2 regions of the Kitasatospora sp. LaBMicrA B282 genome follow, and region 1 is predicted to be linked to the other one. Evidence: riboswitches for the same ligand, from Rfam matches in the RefSeq annotation. Region 1 holds a riboswitch; the other holds the start of a gene.
What was found. Region 1 has a riboswitch for magnesium ahead of ACQRUO_RS04320 (hypothetical protein). Riboswitches for the same ligand answer to the same signal wherever they lie in the genome.
Positions count from the first base shown of each region.

Region 2: another riboswitch for magnesium. It lies ahead of ACQRUO_RS19415 (NRAMP family divalent metal transporter); the one in region 1 lies ahead of ACQRUO_RS04320 (hypothetical protein).

Region 1 covers NZ_JBNQTI010000008.1:49,648-57,321, reverse strand. Annotated here, with positions in the region: gene ACQRUO_RS04330 (helix-turn-helix transcriptional regulator) at 1-277, opposite strand, end outside; gene ACQRUO_RS04325 (MFS transporter) at 380-1,858, shown strand; M-box (ykoK) riboswitch at 1,952-2,131, shown strand; gene ACQRUO_RS04320 (hypothetical protein) at 2,395-2,850, shown strand; gene ACQRUO_RS04315 (hypothetical protein) at 3,012-4,334, shown strand; gene ACQRUO_RS04310 (hypothetical protein) at 4,411-4,764, shown strand; gene ACQRUO_RS04305 (LysR substrate-binding domain-containing protein) at 4,882-5,877, shown strand; gene ACQRUO_RS04300 (glycosyl hydrolase) at 5,889-7,674, opposite strand, start outside.
Region 2 covers NZ_JBNQTI010000064.1:21,406-29,079, reverse strand. Annotated here, with positions in the region: gene ACQRUO_RS19425 (NRAMP family divalent metal transporter) at 1-904, opposite strand, end outside; M-box (ykoK) riboswitch at 1,100-1,278, opposite strand; gene ACQRUO_RS19420 (hypothetical protein) at 1,454-1,768, shown strand; M-box (ykoK) riboswitch at 1,894-2,070, shown strand; gene ACQRUO_RS19415 (NRAMP family divalent metal transporter) at 2,394-4,046, shown strand; gene ACQRUO_RS19410 (hypothetical protein) at 4,333-4,614, shown strand; gene ACQRUO_RS19405 (winged helix-turn-helix domain-containing protein) at 4,634-5,047, shown strand; gene ACQRUO_RS19400 (MgtC/SapB family protein) at 5,154-5,879, shown strand; gene ACQRUO_RS19395 (hypothetical protein) at 6,001-6,216, shown strand; gene ACQRUO_RS19390 (CGNR zinc finger domain-containing protein) at 6,574-7,077, shown strand; gene ACQRUO_RS19385 (hypothetical protein) at 7,094-7,674, opposite strand, start outside.

The sequences.
Region 1 (7,674 bases):
CCAGCACCTGCACGGACACCTGGATGTCCCGGGCCTGTTCGAGCCAGGTGTACCAGGTGACCCCGATGGCGGCGAGCTGTGCCACCTCCTCGCGGCGCAGCCCCGGCGTGCGCCGCCGGCCGCCGGACGGCAGGCCCACCTGGTCCGGCGAGATGCGCTCCCGCCGGCTGCGCAGGAACGCGGCCAGTTCGTGGCGGCGGGCCTGGTCGGGGCGGGCGGTCGAGTGGACCAGTTCGAGTGGGGCGGTCGCGGTGCGAGCGGCGGGTGTGGCAGCCATGTCTTCCAGGATGCGTCGTCGCCGATCCCATTTCCAGGTACCAGTTATACCTGGATAACCACACTCTGGTACCAGTCTGCCGCAGGGTCGACGCTGGTACCCGTGAGCACACCGGACACCTTCCCCCGAACGGCCCCCAGCCGGGCTGCCGTGCTGCCGCACGTCACCCGCCTCGGCGGCCCCGCCCCCACCACCCGACCGCGGCTCGGCACGCTGGGCCTGGTCACCGTCCTGCTCGGCGCCTTCCTGCCGATGCTGGACTTCTTCATCGTCAACGTCGCCCTGCCGACCATCGACCGCGACCTCACCGCCGGGCCGGCCACCCTGGAACTGTTCGTCGCCGGGTACGGGATCGCCTACGCGGTGCTGCTGGTGCTCGGCGGTCGGCTCGGCGACCTCTACGGTCGCCGCCGGTTGTTCATCGCAGGTGCGCTGGCCTTCGGTCTGACCTCGCTGGCCTGCGGCGCCGCGCCCACCGCGATCGCGCTCGTCGCCGCGCGGGTGGCGCAGGGCGCCGCGGCGGCCCTGATGCTGCCGCAGGCGCTGGCCACCATCCAGTCCGCCACCGAGGGCGAGCGCAAGGCCCGGGCGATGGGCATCTACGGCGCGGTCGGCGGGATCGCCGTGGTGATCGGCCAGGTGCTCGGCGGGGTGCTGCTCTCGGCGAACCTGTTCGGCACCGGCTGGCGGTTCATCTTCCTGGTGAACGTGCCGGTCGCACTGGCCGCCGCGGTCCTGGCGCTGCGCGCGGTGCCGGAGACCCGCTCCCCGCACCCGGCCCGGGTCGACCTGCCCGGTACCGCGCTGCTCGCCGGCGCGCTGCTCGCGCTGCTCGTCCCGCTGATGGAGGGCCGCTCGCTCGGCTGGCCCTGGTGGAGCTGGACGCTGCTGGCCGCCTTCCCGTTCGTGCTGACCGCCTTCGTCGCGGTGGAGCGGGCGGCGGAGCGGGCCGGCCGGATCCCGCTGATCCCGATCTCGCTGCTCCGGGTGCACGGGTTGCGGACCGGTCTGACCATGGCCGTGCCGTTCTTCGCCGGCTTCGGGGGCTTCATGATGGTGATGGCCGTCGCGCTGCAGCTCGGTCTGCACGAGGGTCCGATCGCCGCCGGCTTCGCGATGGTGCCCATGGCGGTCGGCTTCTTCGCCGCCTCGCTGTCGGGGCCCCGGCTGCTGGCCCGCTTCGGCTCCAAGGTGATCGTCAGCGGCGCGGTCGTCCAGGCGGTCGGCCTGGCGGTGCTGGCGCTGACCGTCCTGACGGACTGGTCGGGGCTGAGCCCGCTGACGCTGCTGCCGGGCATGCTGGTCGCCGGCACCGGGCAGGGGCTGGTGATGCCCCCGCTGATCCGCCTGGTGCTCTCGGAGGTGCCGCTCGAGTCGGCCGGTGTCGGCGGCGGGATCCTCGCCACCACGCAGCAGTCCAGCCTGGCCCTGGGGGTGGCGACGCTCGGCACGCTCTTCCTGTCGGTCTCGCCGTCCATGGGCATGCACCACGCGCTGGCGCTGGTCCTGGCGCTGCAGCTGGCACTCACGCTGGGCGTGATCGCGCTGTCCACGCGCCTGCCGAAGCGGGTGGGGCAGTGACCGGGCGGGGTACGGGTGGGGCGGGGTACCGGTGCGGCGGGGGCGGGGCTTGCATGATCGGTTCGTGGGGCTACAATGAGTGAGGTTTTTCAGAAGGCACCTCGTTCGGTGAGGCGTCTTCACGGACACAGGCCACTGATCCCAACCGTCGAGAGACGCTCCGGATCAGGACAGATCCTCCCGACCTAAGGGTTGATCCCAAGTGGCTTCCCGCCGCCGGTGCGGCGGGATCACGCCGTGGAGTGCCAAAGCTCTGACGAGTTGGGGTGTGCCGTCGGTCCGTCCGTCGGCCCGCTCCTTGCCGTGTCGATCAGGCGCCGCCGTGCGCCCCGGCCGGGAGGAGGCGAGAGACATGGACTGCAGTAGTCCGGGCCACCAGTGCCCCCGCACCCGTTCGTCCTCGCCCCAGCTCGGCACGCGCTGACCCGCACCGACCCACCCGCCACCTCTGCCCGCGGCCCCGCGCCGCGGTCACGGCGAGCCGTCGGTCTGCGCTCGCGTGCCCCGCACGCCGATGCGCCTCCCGGAGATCAGCCATGACCAGCCTGACGTTCCGCCGTTCCCTGACCGCCCCCGCCGCTGCTCCCGTCACGGGCTCCGCGCGACCCGCCGCCCGCGCCGGGCGCGGCAGCGGCCGCCTGTCGCGGGTCCTGCCCCTGGGCCGGACCGCCGTCGCACCTCGCGCCGCCGCGCGGCCCGTGGTGCTGCCGACCGCCGGCGGGTGCGAGGCACGCGGGTCGCTGCGCCTGACCCTGCAGGACGGCATCGCGCGGCGCTACCTCCTCGACTTCCGGGACTTCGCCACCACCACCTCGCCGGACGTCGCCTTCGACGCCCGGGTGCGGACCGCTTACCAGCTGGCCCTCCAGGGGCACGCCCCGCAGTGGATCGCCGACCAGCTCAGCCTGCCCACCGGTGCCGCCCACGACATCGCCGCCAACGCCGCCCGCTCCGGCCCGGCCGGCCCCGGACACCTGCCGTCCGACGTCTGAAGCGGCGCAGCGCACACCCGAGGTGACGACGGATCAACACCGCCCGCAGCGGCGGGCCGCGGCACCGACACGGCGGCGGTGCGTGTACGGCCGGCCGGTGGTGCCTATGCTCGCCCCGAGGGGCGGGGAGCGCGCGCGAGCCGGAGACCGGAGCCAGGACGATGACAGACCCTGCAGCGAACCCCGAGGGCGACGAGACCTTCGAGCCCACGGCGGACCCGGCGAGCGCCGCGCAGCTGCCGCAGTACGAGGGGGTGAACGTCTGTCGGGTGGCGGCGCTGTCCACCATGTTCGAGGGCCACGGTGAGGGCGGCGACGGCGAGCGGGTGCGGGAGCTGGCTGAGGAACTGGGAGAGATCGGGTTCTCGTCGGAGCTCAGCAGCGGGGAGCGCCGCTGGCCGGTCGGCGACCCGAGCGGTTTCCTCCCGGCCGCCGACCGACTCCCGGCGGCCGACGACCGCGTCGGGCTGTGGCAGGAGCTGAACGCCACGGCGCAGCCCCAGGTGGCGACGGCGTTCCTGTGCGCCGTGCTCGGGAGCCGGCTGGAGCGCGAATCCGCGGCGGCGGCCGCCGCCCTGTGGCGACGGATCAACGACTACCCGTTCCCGCCCCGCCGCGAGGTGAGCGAGATCTGGCCCGGGCTCCCCGGCGCCGCCGACATGGAACGCTGGGCCGGTCCGGGCCGCGTCGACTTCGACCCCGACGTGGCGGAGGTCGAGCCGGTGCCGTGGGATCCCGACCGCTGGACGGACGTGTTCGGCCAGGTGCCGAGGCCGGCGGGGGACTCAACGGACCTGATCCTCGACATCCACACCCTGGCCCGGATGCGCCTCAGCCTGGCCCTGCGCTCGCCCGATGCCATGACCCGCTCGCTGGCGATGGCGGCCCTGCTGCCCGCCGAACCGGCGGCGGCCGCCGCCCCTGCACCGCCCGCACAGTCCGCCACGACACCGGCCGGCGCCCCGCCGGTCTCGACGATGATCCACGGCACCTGGGGGTGGAAGGGCGACTGGTGGTACCCCGGGGGCGGGTTCCACACCTACATCCTGGGCGGGCCGCGCACGAACCTCTACAGTCGCGGCGCCGCCTTTGCCTGGAGCGGCGCCTACCGGGCCGGTCACCGCAGGCGGGCGGCGGTGCGGTTCGGCGACTGGGCGAGCGACCTGGCACCGGGCGGGTTGGAGACGGTGTTCGGGCACAGCTACGGCGGTGAGGTCGCGGCCCGGGCCTCGCTGGCCGGGACGACGATGAACCAACTGGTCCTGCTGAGTTCGCCGGCGACCGCGGTGGTCGACACTGCGGCTGCGTTCGTCCCGGTCGTCGACATCCGGTTGCGCCTCGACCCGGTCCTCGCCCTGGCCCGGACCCGGCAACGGCTGACGAAGCGGAGCAACGTCCGGCAGGTGCTGCTGAAGTGGTGGCGCATCGACCACGGCGCCACGCACAAGGAGGCGGTCTGGCTGAAGGAGGGGATCACGATCTGACCGGTGGCGCGTGAGAGAGCGCCGCTCCCGGGGAATACCGACACCCGACCCGAGTACCGGACCAGGGAGCCGCCGCATGCCCGCCCCACTCTGGAAGCAGCACCCCGAGCCGCACGACTTCCCCGCCGCCCTGGACTACCTGGAGATGCTGCTGGCGCCCGACGAGGCCGCGCGGGCGGTCGAGCGCCTCCAGCAGGCCGACACGGTGGTGAAGAAGGCCAAGGACATCCTTCGGGCCTCCGGCCTGCCCCTGCTGCCGAAGGAGAACACCCACGTGAGCGAGAACATCGCCAAGGTGCAGCAGGGCGAGAAGCTCTCCCCAGTCCTGCTGCTGCGGGGCCGACCCCTCGTCATCGCCGACGGCTACCACCGGGTGTGCGCCGTCTACTACCTCAGCGAGGACCTGGAGATCCCCTGCCGGCTCGTGTAGCGACGCGACCTGAGACCTGAAACCCAAGGCCTCTGACGGTGTGACATTTCACATGTGAACCAGAATGCGAGCTTCCGCAGTCTTCCGGGAGCCACCGGCTGCCCATAGCATCGCGTTATGGATCTAGAGGTACGGCACCTACGGATCATCTGCGCCATCGAGGAGGCCGGCAGCCTCAGCCGGGCAGCCGCCGCGCTGCGCCTCACCCAGCCCGGGCTGAGCACCCAACTGCGCAGAATCGAGGGGATGCTGGGCGGCTCGCTGTTCGACCGGACCTCCTCGGGGGCGGTCCCGACCCCGTTCGGCGAGGTGGTGCTCACCCGGGCGCGCGCGGTGCTGCCGACCATCGACGACCTGCTCGGCACGGCCGCGCTGGCCGCCCGCGGGACCGGCTGCTTCCGGCTCGGCTCGATCAACTCCCCGCTGCTCGGCGGGGTGATCGCCGCGATCCGGGAGCGGCACCCGGGCGGGCGGATCACCTCGCGCGGCCAGAGCTCGCCCAACCCGCTGCTGGACGACATCGCCCAGGGGCGGCTGGAGGCCGCGGTGGTGGGGGACAGCCCCGGGTACGAACTGGCGCACCGGGCCGGGATGGTGTTCGAACCCGTCGTCACCGAGCCGGTGTTCGTCGCGCTGCCGGCCGGGCACCGGCTGGCGGCGCAGGAGCAGGTCGAGCTGGCCGACCTGGCCGGGGAGGACTGGGTGTCGCCGCCGCCGGACGACGACCGCACCCGCGAGTACTGGCACGGCGTGTTCCTGACCACGGGGGCGCGGATGCGCACCACGCACGAGGCGGAGGGGCGGTTGCTGCTGGAACTGGTGCGCAGCGGCCACGCGGTGAGCCTATGCCAGGCGACCTTCGAGGAGGTGCCGGGCATCGCGGTCCGCCCGATCGGCGGCGACCCGTTGTGGTACCGGCACGTGCTGGCCTGGCACCAGGACGGGCCGGTCGCGGCGATCGGGCCGGCGGTCGTCGAGCAGGCGCGGGCGGCGTACGGCCGGGCCGCGCGGCGCAGCGCCGCGTACCGGCGCTGGTCGGAACGCACCGGTGCCGGTCGGGTCGGGACCGGCCGGACCGCCGAGCGTCAGGGGCGCGACGCACCGCGCCCCTGACGCTTGCCCCGCTAGCCCAGGTCGGCCAGCTTCAGCTGCCACAGCCCGCGGCCGTGGGTGGCGACGACCACCGAGCTGCCGTCGGGTGTCACGGTGAGGTCGGTGGCCACGGAGCTCGGCAGGCCGCGGCCGAGGCGGGACCAGCAGGTGGGGTCGGAGACGGTGGCGGTGTAGACAAGGTGGTCGGTGGCCAGGATCAGCCGGCCGTCGGCGATCACCAGGGCGTCGGCCGGCAGGTCGGGCAGGTTGCCGCTGATGTCCCGCCAGCTGGTGCCGCCGTCGTGCGACTCGAAGACGTGGCCGGTGCCCGCGCCCGGGATCCACTTGCTGGAGTACGCGCCGTACACGGCGTAGACGTGCGCCGGGTCGGCCGGGTCGCCGACCAGGCGGGTGACGTAGCGGTTCGGCAGGTTCGGCGCGGTCACCGGGTGCCAGCTGCCGCCGTAGTTGGTGGCGATGCCGCTGCGGAAGCCGGTGCCCTGCTGGTCGGACGGCTCGCAGGCACCGCACCAACCGACGTACTCCACCCCCTGGTTCGCCTCGACCGCGGTCGCCGAGGCGGTGGGGCCCAGGTCGTAAGCCTGCTGCCAGTCGCAGCTCGGGGTGGTCTTCGAGCAGACCGTGTCGAAGCCCTTGTGGGTCTCCCAGACGTACCGGCCGGCGATCACCCAGTGGTTCAGGTCGGCCCGGTCGGCGGAGTACGGCGCGATGAACTGCATGTTCGGATCGCAGGCGGCGATCGGTGCGTTGCTGTCGCAGCTGGGGCTGATCTCGCGGAACGCCGCGGCGGTGCCGTCCGAACGCCCGCCGGTGGTGGTCACCGTGAGGTCGCCGCGGACGTACTCGGCGGCGGCCCGGTCGGCGTCGGCCGGGTCGACGATGACGTCGCCGCCGTCACCGGCGAACGGCTGCAGCACGTCGTGCGAGTTGCCCCGGACGAGCGTTCCGCCGTTGTCCTGCAGGCCGCCCCAGAAGGCCGTGCCGCCCTGCGGGTCGCGGCCCGAGCCCACGTAGAAGTACTGGAGGGTGCGCAGCCCGGAGTTGAGGTCGCGCCAGTGGCCCGGGTCGCTGTCGGAGACCGGGCGGGACCAGACGCCGCCGTCGCTGCCGACGTACAGCGTGCCGTCCGTGCTGATCGCGATCGCGTGCTGGTCGGTGTGCACGGTGGGCGGGCAGCCGGTCGACGTGCCGTAGCACGGCAGGGAGTAGTTCCAGAACGGCGCCAGTGTGTGCCAGCTCGCGCCGCCGTCCCGGCTCTCGTAGATCTCCTCCAGGCCGAGGTAGAGGTGCTTGGGGTCGGCCGGGTCCACCTTGACGTACTGGTTGTACCAGGAGCCGACGCCGGGCTCGTAGCCGCTCGGGAAGCTCTGCGCGGAGCCGGACCTGGCCAGCGTGCCGGCGTCGGCGACCAGCGTCCAGGGGCCGTTCGGGTCGCCGTCGGCGGAGACGTACAGGCCCTTGAAGGCCGTCGACTGCAGCGGCGCGGGGCGGCTGCCGGCCAGGTACTTCGGGGACTGGACCAACGCGTACAGCGCGCTGCCGTCCGGCGCGTAGTCGAGACTGGTCCGGCCGATGTCCGAAGCGTCCAGCCCGGTCGGCTGGACGAGCCTGAAGGTGCCGGGCGCGCCGCCCTCGGTGGAGAGGTACAGGCCGTCGTACGGCGTGCCGCTGCGGTAGCCGAGCGCGGCCAGCACGGTGCCGCCGTGGCTGCCGGGGCGGACCACCACGCTGGAGATGATCGAGGTGCGGGTGGGGTCGTGGGCCGGGTTCGGGTCCGGCTTCAGCACGGGCTGCCAG
Region 2 (7,674 bases), on a different contig from region 1:
GGTCGGTGCCCTGGAAGACGAAGGCGGCGGTGGCCATGATCGCGATGGCGCCGATCATCACCACGGCGATGCCGATCCACAGGTCGGCCTTCTCGTACTTGATCCAGCGCGGGGTGATCCGCTTGTCGACCACGTTGGACTGCTGGAAGAAGAGCTGCCACGGCGCGACGGTGGTGCCGACGATGGAGACGATGAGCAGCAGCAGCGTGGAGTCGAGGCCACCGGGGAACTGCGGGATGAAGCCCTTGGCGGTGTCGGTGGCGCTCGGGTGCGACAGCAGCACCATCGGGAACATCAGCACGTTGAGCGCGATCAGGCAGAACAGGAACCGCTCCCAGCGGCGGAACGAGCCGCCGGCCACCACGGCGAAGAGCAGCACCGCCGCCAGCGGCACCGAGACGTAGTTCGAGATGCCGAAGTACCCCAGCGCCTGGGTGACGCCGATGAACTCGGTGACCAGGGTGAGCGCGTTCACGATGAACAGGTCGCCGACGCTGAACATGCCCCAGAACTTGCCGAACCGCTGGAAGATCAGCCGCGCGTGGCCGACCCCGGAGACCGCCCCGAGCCGGACCACCATCTCCTGGTTGACGTAGAGCACCGGGACGAGCAGGGCCAGCGTCCAGACCAGCTTCATGCCGTAGTTCTGGCCGGCGTTGGCGTAGGTGCCGACGCCGCCGGCGTCGTTGTCGCCGACCATCACGATCAGGCCGGGACCCATGATCACCAGGAGTGTGCGGACCCGCTCCCACCAGGTTCTGCGGCGTCCGGTGTCGTCCTGGCGGATGGTGCCGAGGGCACCGACGATGTCTCCGACGTGCGCGCTGTCGAGCACGGCAGTCGAGGGCGCGGTGTCCGGCCCGGGCTCCTGGCCCGGGGTGGGGCGCGTGCTGCTGATGGTCATGGGAATCCTCGTGTGACGTGCCCGGAGGCGGGCAGCGCGAAGCCGCGTCCGTGTCGAGTGAGGCGACGCGGGCGCAGGGAGCAGCGCTGAAGGGCGGAGTGGCGGGCCGTACGTGGGCCGTAGGTGGGTCGGGTGCCGCGGGACGGGCGGAACGGGACGGGCGAACGGGACGGACGGCCGGAGCCGTGGAGCGGTACGACACCCTCCACGTAAGAGTTTCGGCACTGCACGGCGTATCCCCACCCACCTTGGGCGGGAAGCCACTTGGGGTCACCCCTTAAGCCGAGGAGACCTGTCCTGACCCTGGGCGTCTCTCGACGTCGTCGGGTCAGTGGCCTGTATCCGCGCAGACGCCTCACCGAACGAGGTGTCGCGGCGAACAGTATGGACCGTCCCGGGAAGGGCCTGTCAACCAGTCAACAGGCATCCTTGATGCCGGACTTGCGAGTTCAAAAACGGCCCCTATAGTGGCCCGCGTTCGCTGCGCAGGATGCGCCTCGGCTTCTTTGGCGTACCCTCCAACTGGCCTTGAGTACAAGGAGGTTGGTCATGACCAGCCTGACGATCGCGCGACCCTCCAGCACCCCCGCCCCGGGTTCGGCCCGCGGTTGCCTGCGGCTCGTGCTGGGCGACGGGGTGCCCCGGCTCTACCTGCTCGACCCGCGGGACTTCGCCGCCACCACCTCGCCCGAGGTCGCCTACGACGCCCGGGTGCACACCGCCTACCTGTTGACCCTGCAGGGCCACCGCCCCGAGTGGCTGGCCCAGCACCTCGACCTGCCGGCGGTCGCCGCGCACCGGATCGCCGACCACGCCCGGCGCTGTGGTCCGCGGGGGTCGGGCGAGCTGCCGCCGGTCTGCTGAGGCTCGCCTTGCTCCGGCGGGGCTGGTCGGACTGCTCCGAGACAAGGATCAAGGGCGGGATGGTCAAGGTTTAGTAAATGCGGCAAGCGTTCGGTCCGGGTGGGGCTAAGCTTGTGGAGGTTTGAAAGGCACCTCGTTCGGTGAGGCGTCTTCACGGACACAGGCCACTGATCCCAACCGTCGAGAGACGCTCCGGATCAGGACAGATCTTCCCGACCTAAGGGTTGATCCCAAGTGGCTTCTGGCTCGAAGAGCCGGATCACGCCGTGAAGTGCCAAAGCTCTGACGAGTTGGGGTGAGCCGGCCCTTGGGGGGCGGGCGAGCTCCTTGCCGTGTCGTACTGCGTCGCGATAGTCGCGCGCACCGGCCGGGAGGAGGCGAGAGACATACATGGATTGCAGTAGTCCGGGCCACAGTAGCCCCTACCCCCGCTTGTCCTCGTACTTCTTCGGCTCGCGGTAACCACCTTCGCTACGCGTTCTCCTGTCAGCACATCACCTCCTGCCTCGTTCGGCCTGCCCTGGTGTCGGCCTGCGTTGCTTCGTGCTGTGCGGGTTCGTAGCGAGGATTGCTGCCGCGTGCCCCCGAACTCCCCCTGAATACGTGGGGGCTGAGGGAGGTTCACATGACCACCAACGCCACGATCGACACGAAGGTTCCGGCCCCGCAGAACAGCGCGGTCCTGGACGAGGCGCACCTGGGCGACATCCAGGGTGCGCTGGGCACGATCAAGCTCGACGACAACGGTGAGCGCCGGGGTCTGTCGGCGAAGCTGAAGACCCTGCTGGCCATCGTCGGCCCGGGCCTCATCGTGATGGTCGGCGACAACGACGCCGGCGCGTTCTCCACCTACGGCCAGGCCGGCCAGAACTACGGCACCCACCTGCTGTGGACCCTGCTCCTGCTGGTGCCGGTGCTGTACGTCAACCAGGAGATGGTGCTGCGCCTGGGCGCGGTGACCGGTGTCGGGCACGCCCGCCTGATCCTGGAGCGGTTCGGCAAGTTCTGGGGCGCGTTCAGCGTCATCGACCTGTTTCTGCTGAACGCCCTGACCCTGGTGACGGAGTTCATCGGGATCACCCTGGCGGCCGGGTACCTGGGCCTGCCGAAGGTCGGTTCGGTCGTGCTGGCGGCGGCGATCATCATCGCCTCGGCGTTCACCGGCTCGTTCCGGCGCTTCGAGCGGATCGCGGTCGGGCTGTGCGCCGGGTCGCTGCTGCTGGTGCCGATCTACTTCATGGTCCACCCGAAGACCTCGCAGATGGCGCACGACTTCGTGGTGCCGAACATGCCGGGCGGCACGGGTCAGCTGGCGACCGTGATGCTGCTGATCATCTCCATCGTGGGCACCACCGTCGCGCCCTGGCAGCTGTTCTTCCAGCAGTCGTACGTGATCGACAAGCGGATCACGCCGCGGTTCATGAAGTACGAGAAGGCCGACCTGTGGATCGGCATCGTGATCGTGGTCGTCGGTGGTGCCGCGCTGATGGGCTTCTCCGCGGCGGCGTTCGCCGGCACCGACCAGTTCGGGAACTTCACGGACGCGGGTGCGGTGGCCAAGGGCCTGGCAGACCACTCGGGCAAGCTGGTCGGCGTGCTGTTCGCGATCGCGCTGCTGGACGCCTCGATCATCGGTGCCTTCGCGGTCTCGCTGTCGACGGCGTACGCGATCGGTGACGTCTTCGGCCTCAAGCACTCGCTGCACCGTGGGGTCGGTGGCGCGAAGGGCTTCTACGCGGTGTACGCGGGTCTGGTGTGCGCGGCGGCCGCGATCGTGCTGGTCTCCTCCGACCACACGCTGGGTCTGTTGACCCAGGGCGTGCAGGTGCTGGCCGGTGTGCTGCTGCCCTCCGCCTCGGTCTTCCTCCTGCTGCTGTGCAACGACCGCCAGGTGCTGGGTCCGTGGACCAACGGGCCGAAGGTCAACGCCTTCACCTCCGCGGTGGTCGGCGTGCTGGTGAGCCTGTCGATCATCCTGACCGCCTCGGTGCTCTTCCCGGACATCAACTCGAAGCAGATCCTGGACATCATGGCCGGCTGCGGCGTGGTCGGGGTGGCGGCCGCCGGGTTCGCCTTCACCCGCAAGCGCACCGCCACTGCCGAGGACCCGATCGACCGCACTGGCCGGGACAACTGGCGGATGCCCCCGCTGGAGACCCTCACCCGCCCGGTGATGTCCAGCGGCCGCAAGATCGGCATGGGCGCGCTGCGCGGCTACCTGTTCATCGCGATGATCCTGGTCGTCGTCAAGCTCGTCCAGAGCGCCCTCGGCCACTGAGGCCGCTGGGGCCGCTGGGCCCTGGGGCCCTGAGCGAGTAGGGCCCCCGCGGTATGCGCTGAGGCTCGGCAGACGCCGAGCGACCGTCGAGCCTCAGCCGCCGCCCCTCTGATTGCGCGCCGCATCCGGCGCTTCCCGAACGGGCTGCCGAGCAGCCTTTCGCTGAGCAAGCCCCCGTTCCTCCCGCTCTTTCATCCAGACGCAGGCTCCATCGTGCGAAGCGTCGGCTTCGCCATGCCCGCGTGCGCGTGACGTGCGCGCACGCCGTCCACGGAGGTGACTCCCCGTGTCCGTTTTCACGTTCCACACCGCGCTCCCGGCCGCCCGGCCGCGCCCCGCGATCCACCTCGGTGGCTTCGTCAGGGCCCGCGCGTACCTGGCGCAGGTGCTGACCCGGCTCGCCGACAGCCCGCTGCAGAGCCCGGTGCTGCACGCCCTCCCGCCCGCCGCGCCACACCCGCACCCGGTCGAGCGCCGCGCGCAGGTCCGGCTGGCCGCCCAGTGGCACGCCGTGACCGACGCCGCCGGCGCGGTCCAGCTGGAAGCCGCCTGGCGCGTCGAGCACTGAACCGAGAGGAGCCGTACTGATGCCGCTGCACTACCCCCGGGTCCAACTCGTCTTCTCCGATACCGCCTTCCAGTCCGCGCCGGCCGGCCCAGGCGCCGCCGCAGTCGCCGAGGTGCCGGCCCGCCGGCTGGCGGCCTCCGGTGTGGTGGTCGACATCGACCAGCGCATCGCGACCGTAGCGGGCCGCAAGCTCGACCTCACCTTCCTGGAGTTCGAGCTGCTGGCCCACCTGATGGCCCAGCCCAGGCGGGTGCTCTCCCGCAGCCAGCTGATGCAGGCCGTCTGGGGTCGCCCGGACCTGGGCGACACCCGCACGGTCAGCACGCACGTCGCCCGGATCCGCCGCAAGCTCGGCCCGGACCACCGCGACACGATCAGCACGGTCCGGCAGATCGGGTACAAGTTCGATCCGTCCATGGCCCGGACCGCCTGACGCACGGTTCCGCCGTCCCCGTCGTCCCCGTCGTCCCTGTCGTCCCTGTCGTCCCTGTCGTCCCTGTTGTTCCGTCGTTCCCGTCGATTCCCGAGGAGGTGCTCCCATGCACGCCCTGACCACGACCGAATTCCTGCTCCGGCTCGGCACCGGCGTCCTGTGCGGGGCGCTGATCGGGGTCGAGCGCCAGTGGCGGGCCCGGATGGCCGGCCTGCGCACCAACGCGCTGGTCGCCACCGGTGCCACGCTCTTCGTGCTGTACAGCGAGGCGGTCGGCGACGCGAGCAGCCCGACCCGGGTGGCCTCCTACGTGGTCTCCGGGATCGGGTTCCTCGGCGGTGGCGTGATCCTGCGCGACGGTGCGAGCGTGCGCGGCCTCAACACGGCGGCCACGTTGTGGTGTTCGGCCGCCGCCGGGGTGCTGGCCGCGTCCGGGAAGTTGGCCTTCGCGGTGCTGGGCACGCTGGCCGTGCTCGCCGTCCACTTCGTCGGCCGCCCGGCCGGGCGCCTGCTCGACCGGGCCCCGGCCGCCGGCACCGACCCGGATGCTGCGGTCGAGGCCAACGTGCACCTGCGCTGTGACCGTGCCACCGAGACCCACATCCGGGCCCTGCTGCTCCAGGCGCTCAGCACCTCCGGCCTCACCCCCACCGGCCTGCGGGCCCGCCGCGAGAGTGCGGAGACCACCAGCCTGCGGGCCTCCCTCTCGGTCAGCGGGGACGTCGCGTGCGCGCTGGAGCAGGTGATCTCCCGGCTCTCGCTGGAGCCCGGGGTGCGTGACCTGCACTGGCACCTGGACGAGGAGGAGGACGTTCACCAGGCGATGGCCTGAGTGGGCGGTGTGTGGTGGGCGGCTCGGGTTGGGGAGAGGTGAGTTGGGTATGCGGTGGAGCTGGCGTCGACCGTTTGCGGTGCACGGGCGGAGGCCGCCGCGGTTCCAGCCGCTGCCGGTGGTGACCGAGGTCGAGGACTGGTACACCCCCGACACCATGGCGGGGTTCCCGCTGGAGGAGGTGCAGCCCTACCTCGGCAGCTGCCCGCTGGGGCGGGTGCACACCGGGTGGGTGCTGGCCATCCACCGGCACGAACCGGCCTGGATCGCCGGGCACCTGGACCTGCCGGAGCCGCTGGCCGAGGTCCTGGTGGCGGCGGCCGAGCGGCGGGTGTGAGGGGTGGGTGCCGGCGCCGGCTCGGACAGCGTGGTCAGAGCGCGCCCAGCAGCCAGGTCAGCTCCAGCTCGCGGGCGGTCAGCCCGGCCGCCTCGCGGAGCTGGTCGGCCTTCGGCACCGGGCGGCAGTTCGCCGGCGAGGGTGAGCGCCGCCGCGGCCGTCTGCGGGCGGGCGCCCAGGGCGGCGCGCAGCTGGTAGGACCTGCGCAGGTGGTCGATGCCCTGCGCGCGGTCCTGCTCCAGCAGGTGGTCGCCGAGGTGGCGCACGGCGTAGGACTCCAGCAGCACGTCGCCGTGCTTCCGGGCGTGTTCCAGCGCCTGCCGGTAGGCCGGTTCGGCGGTCTGCGGGTCGTCGTCGATGTTGTCGGCGAGGATGCCGAGCCAGAAGTCGGCCCAGCCCGCCAGGTGCACGTCGGACCTGGCCTGGGTGAAGCCCGCGCGGGCGTGCTGGAGGTCGTCGGTGCGCGGGTTCAGGTCGAACAGCAGCCGCGCGTACCGGATCTGCGCGCCAAGGTATCCGGCGAGCACCGGTCGGGTCGGGGCGAGCGCGCTGACCGCCTCCTCCGCCGCATCGCCGCCGCTCAGGCGCCACCAGAAACCGTCCACCAGGATCTCCGCGCGCTCCGCGGCGGCGTCCGGCGGCAGGACGGCGAGGGCCTGGTCCCACTGGCCCGCACGGTGCAGGGTTCGCGCGACGGCCGTCGCCCCGTCCATCGTGACCATCGGCCGCTGCCACGCCGCCGGTTGCGCGCGCTTCCACGTCGACGACTCCCGCAACCGCACCCGGCGGTTCTGCTCCAACGCCTGCGCCAGCCGGACCACGGTCGCCGCCCACCGCGCGCGGCGCAAGGCGGCGGGGTAGCGCGTCGGCGGTGGGGTCAGCGGCGGGTGCGGTCGCGGATGCCGGCGCGGAGTTGGGCGACCAGGCCGGCGGATGCTCTTGCTTCGCCGCGGCAGCGGAGGCAGCGGCCGTCGCGGAGTTCGGTTGTGGCGCACGGGCCTTGGCAGGTGCGGCAGGCTGCTGCGGTCCGGAGGGCGGGGCCGGGCACCGTCGGTAGCGGGGGCAGTGGGGGCAGCCGGTCGAGCAGCCGACGGCGGGCGAACGCGCCCGGGCACTGCACGGTGGCGGGCAGGCCGTTGGTGAGCGCGAACCGGAACTGCTCCTCGGTCACCCCGCGGGCGAACCACTCGGCGGCGAGGGCTTCCAACTCCTCGCACTCGGCGGCGGAGAGCATCATCCGCTTGTCGGCTGCGGCGAGCGAGGCCAGCGCCCGGTAGGAGAAGGAGCGCGCCGGGGGCGCGGGCACGGGGTCCGCGCTACCACCGGTTCGGCGGTCGCGGAGGAAACGCTCCCACCAGGTGGCGTTGCGGGCCGTGCGGGAGAAGTAGGTCCGGGAGACCCAGCGGGTGATGCCCTCACCGACCGTTTCGCGCACCCGGAGGAGATGGCCGAGCCGCG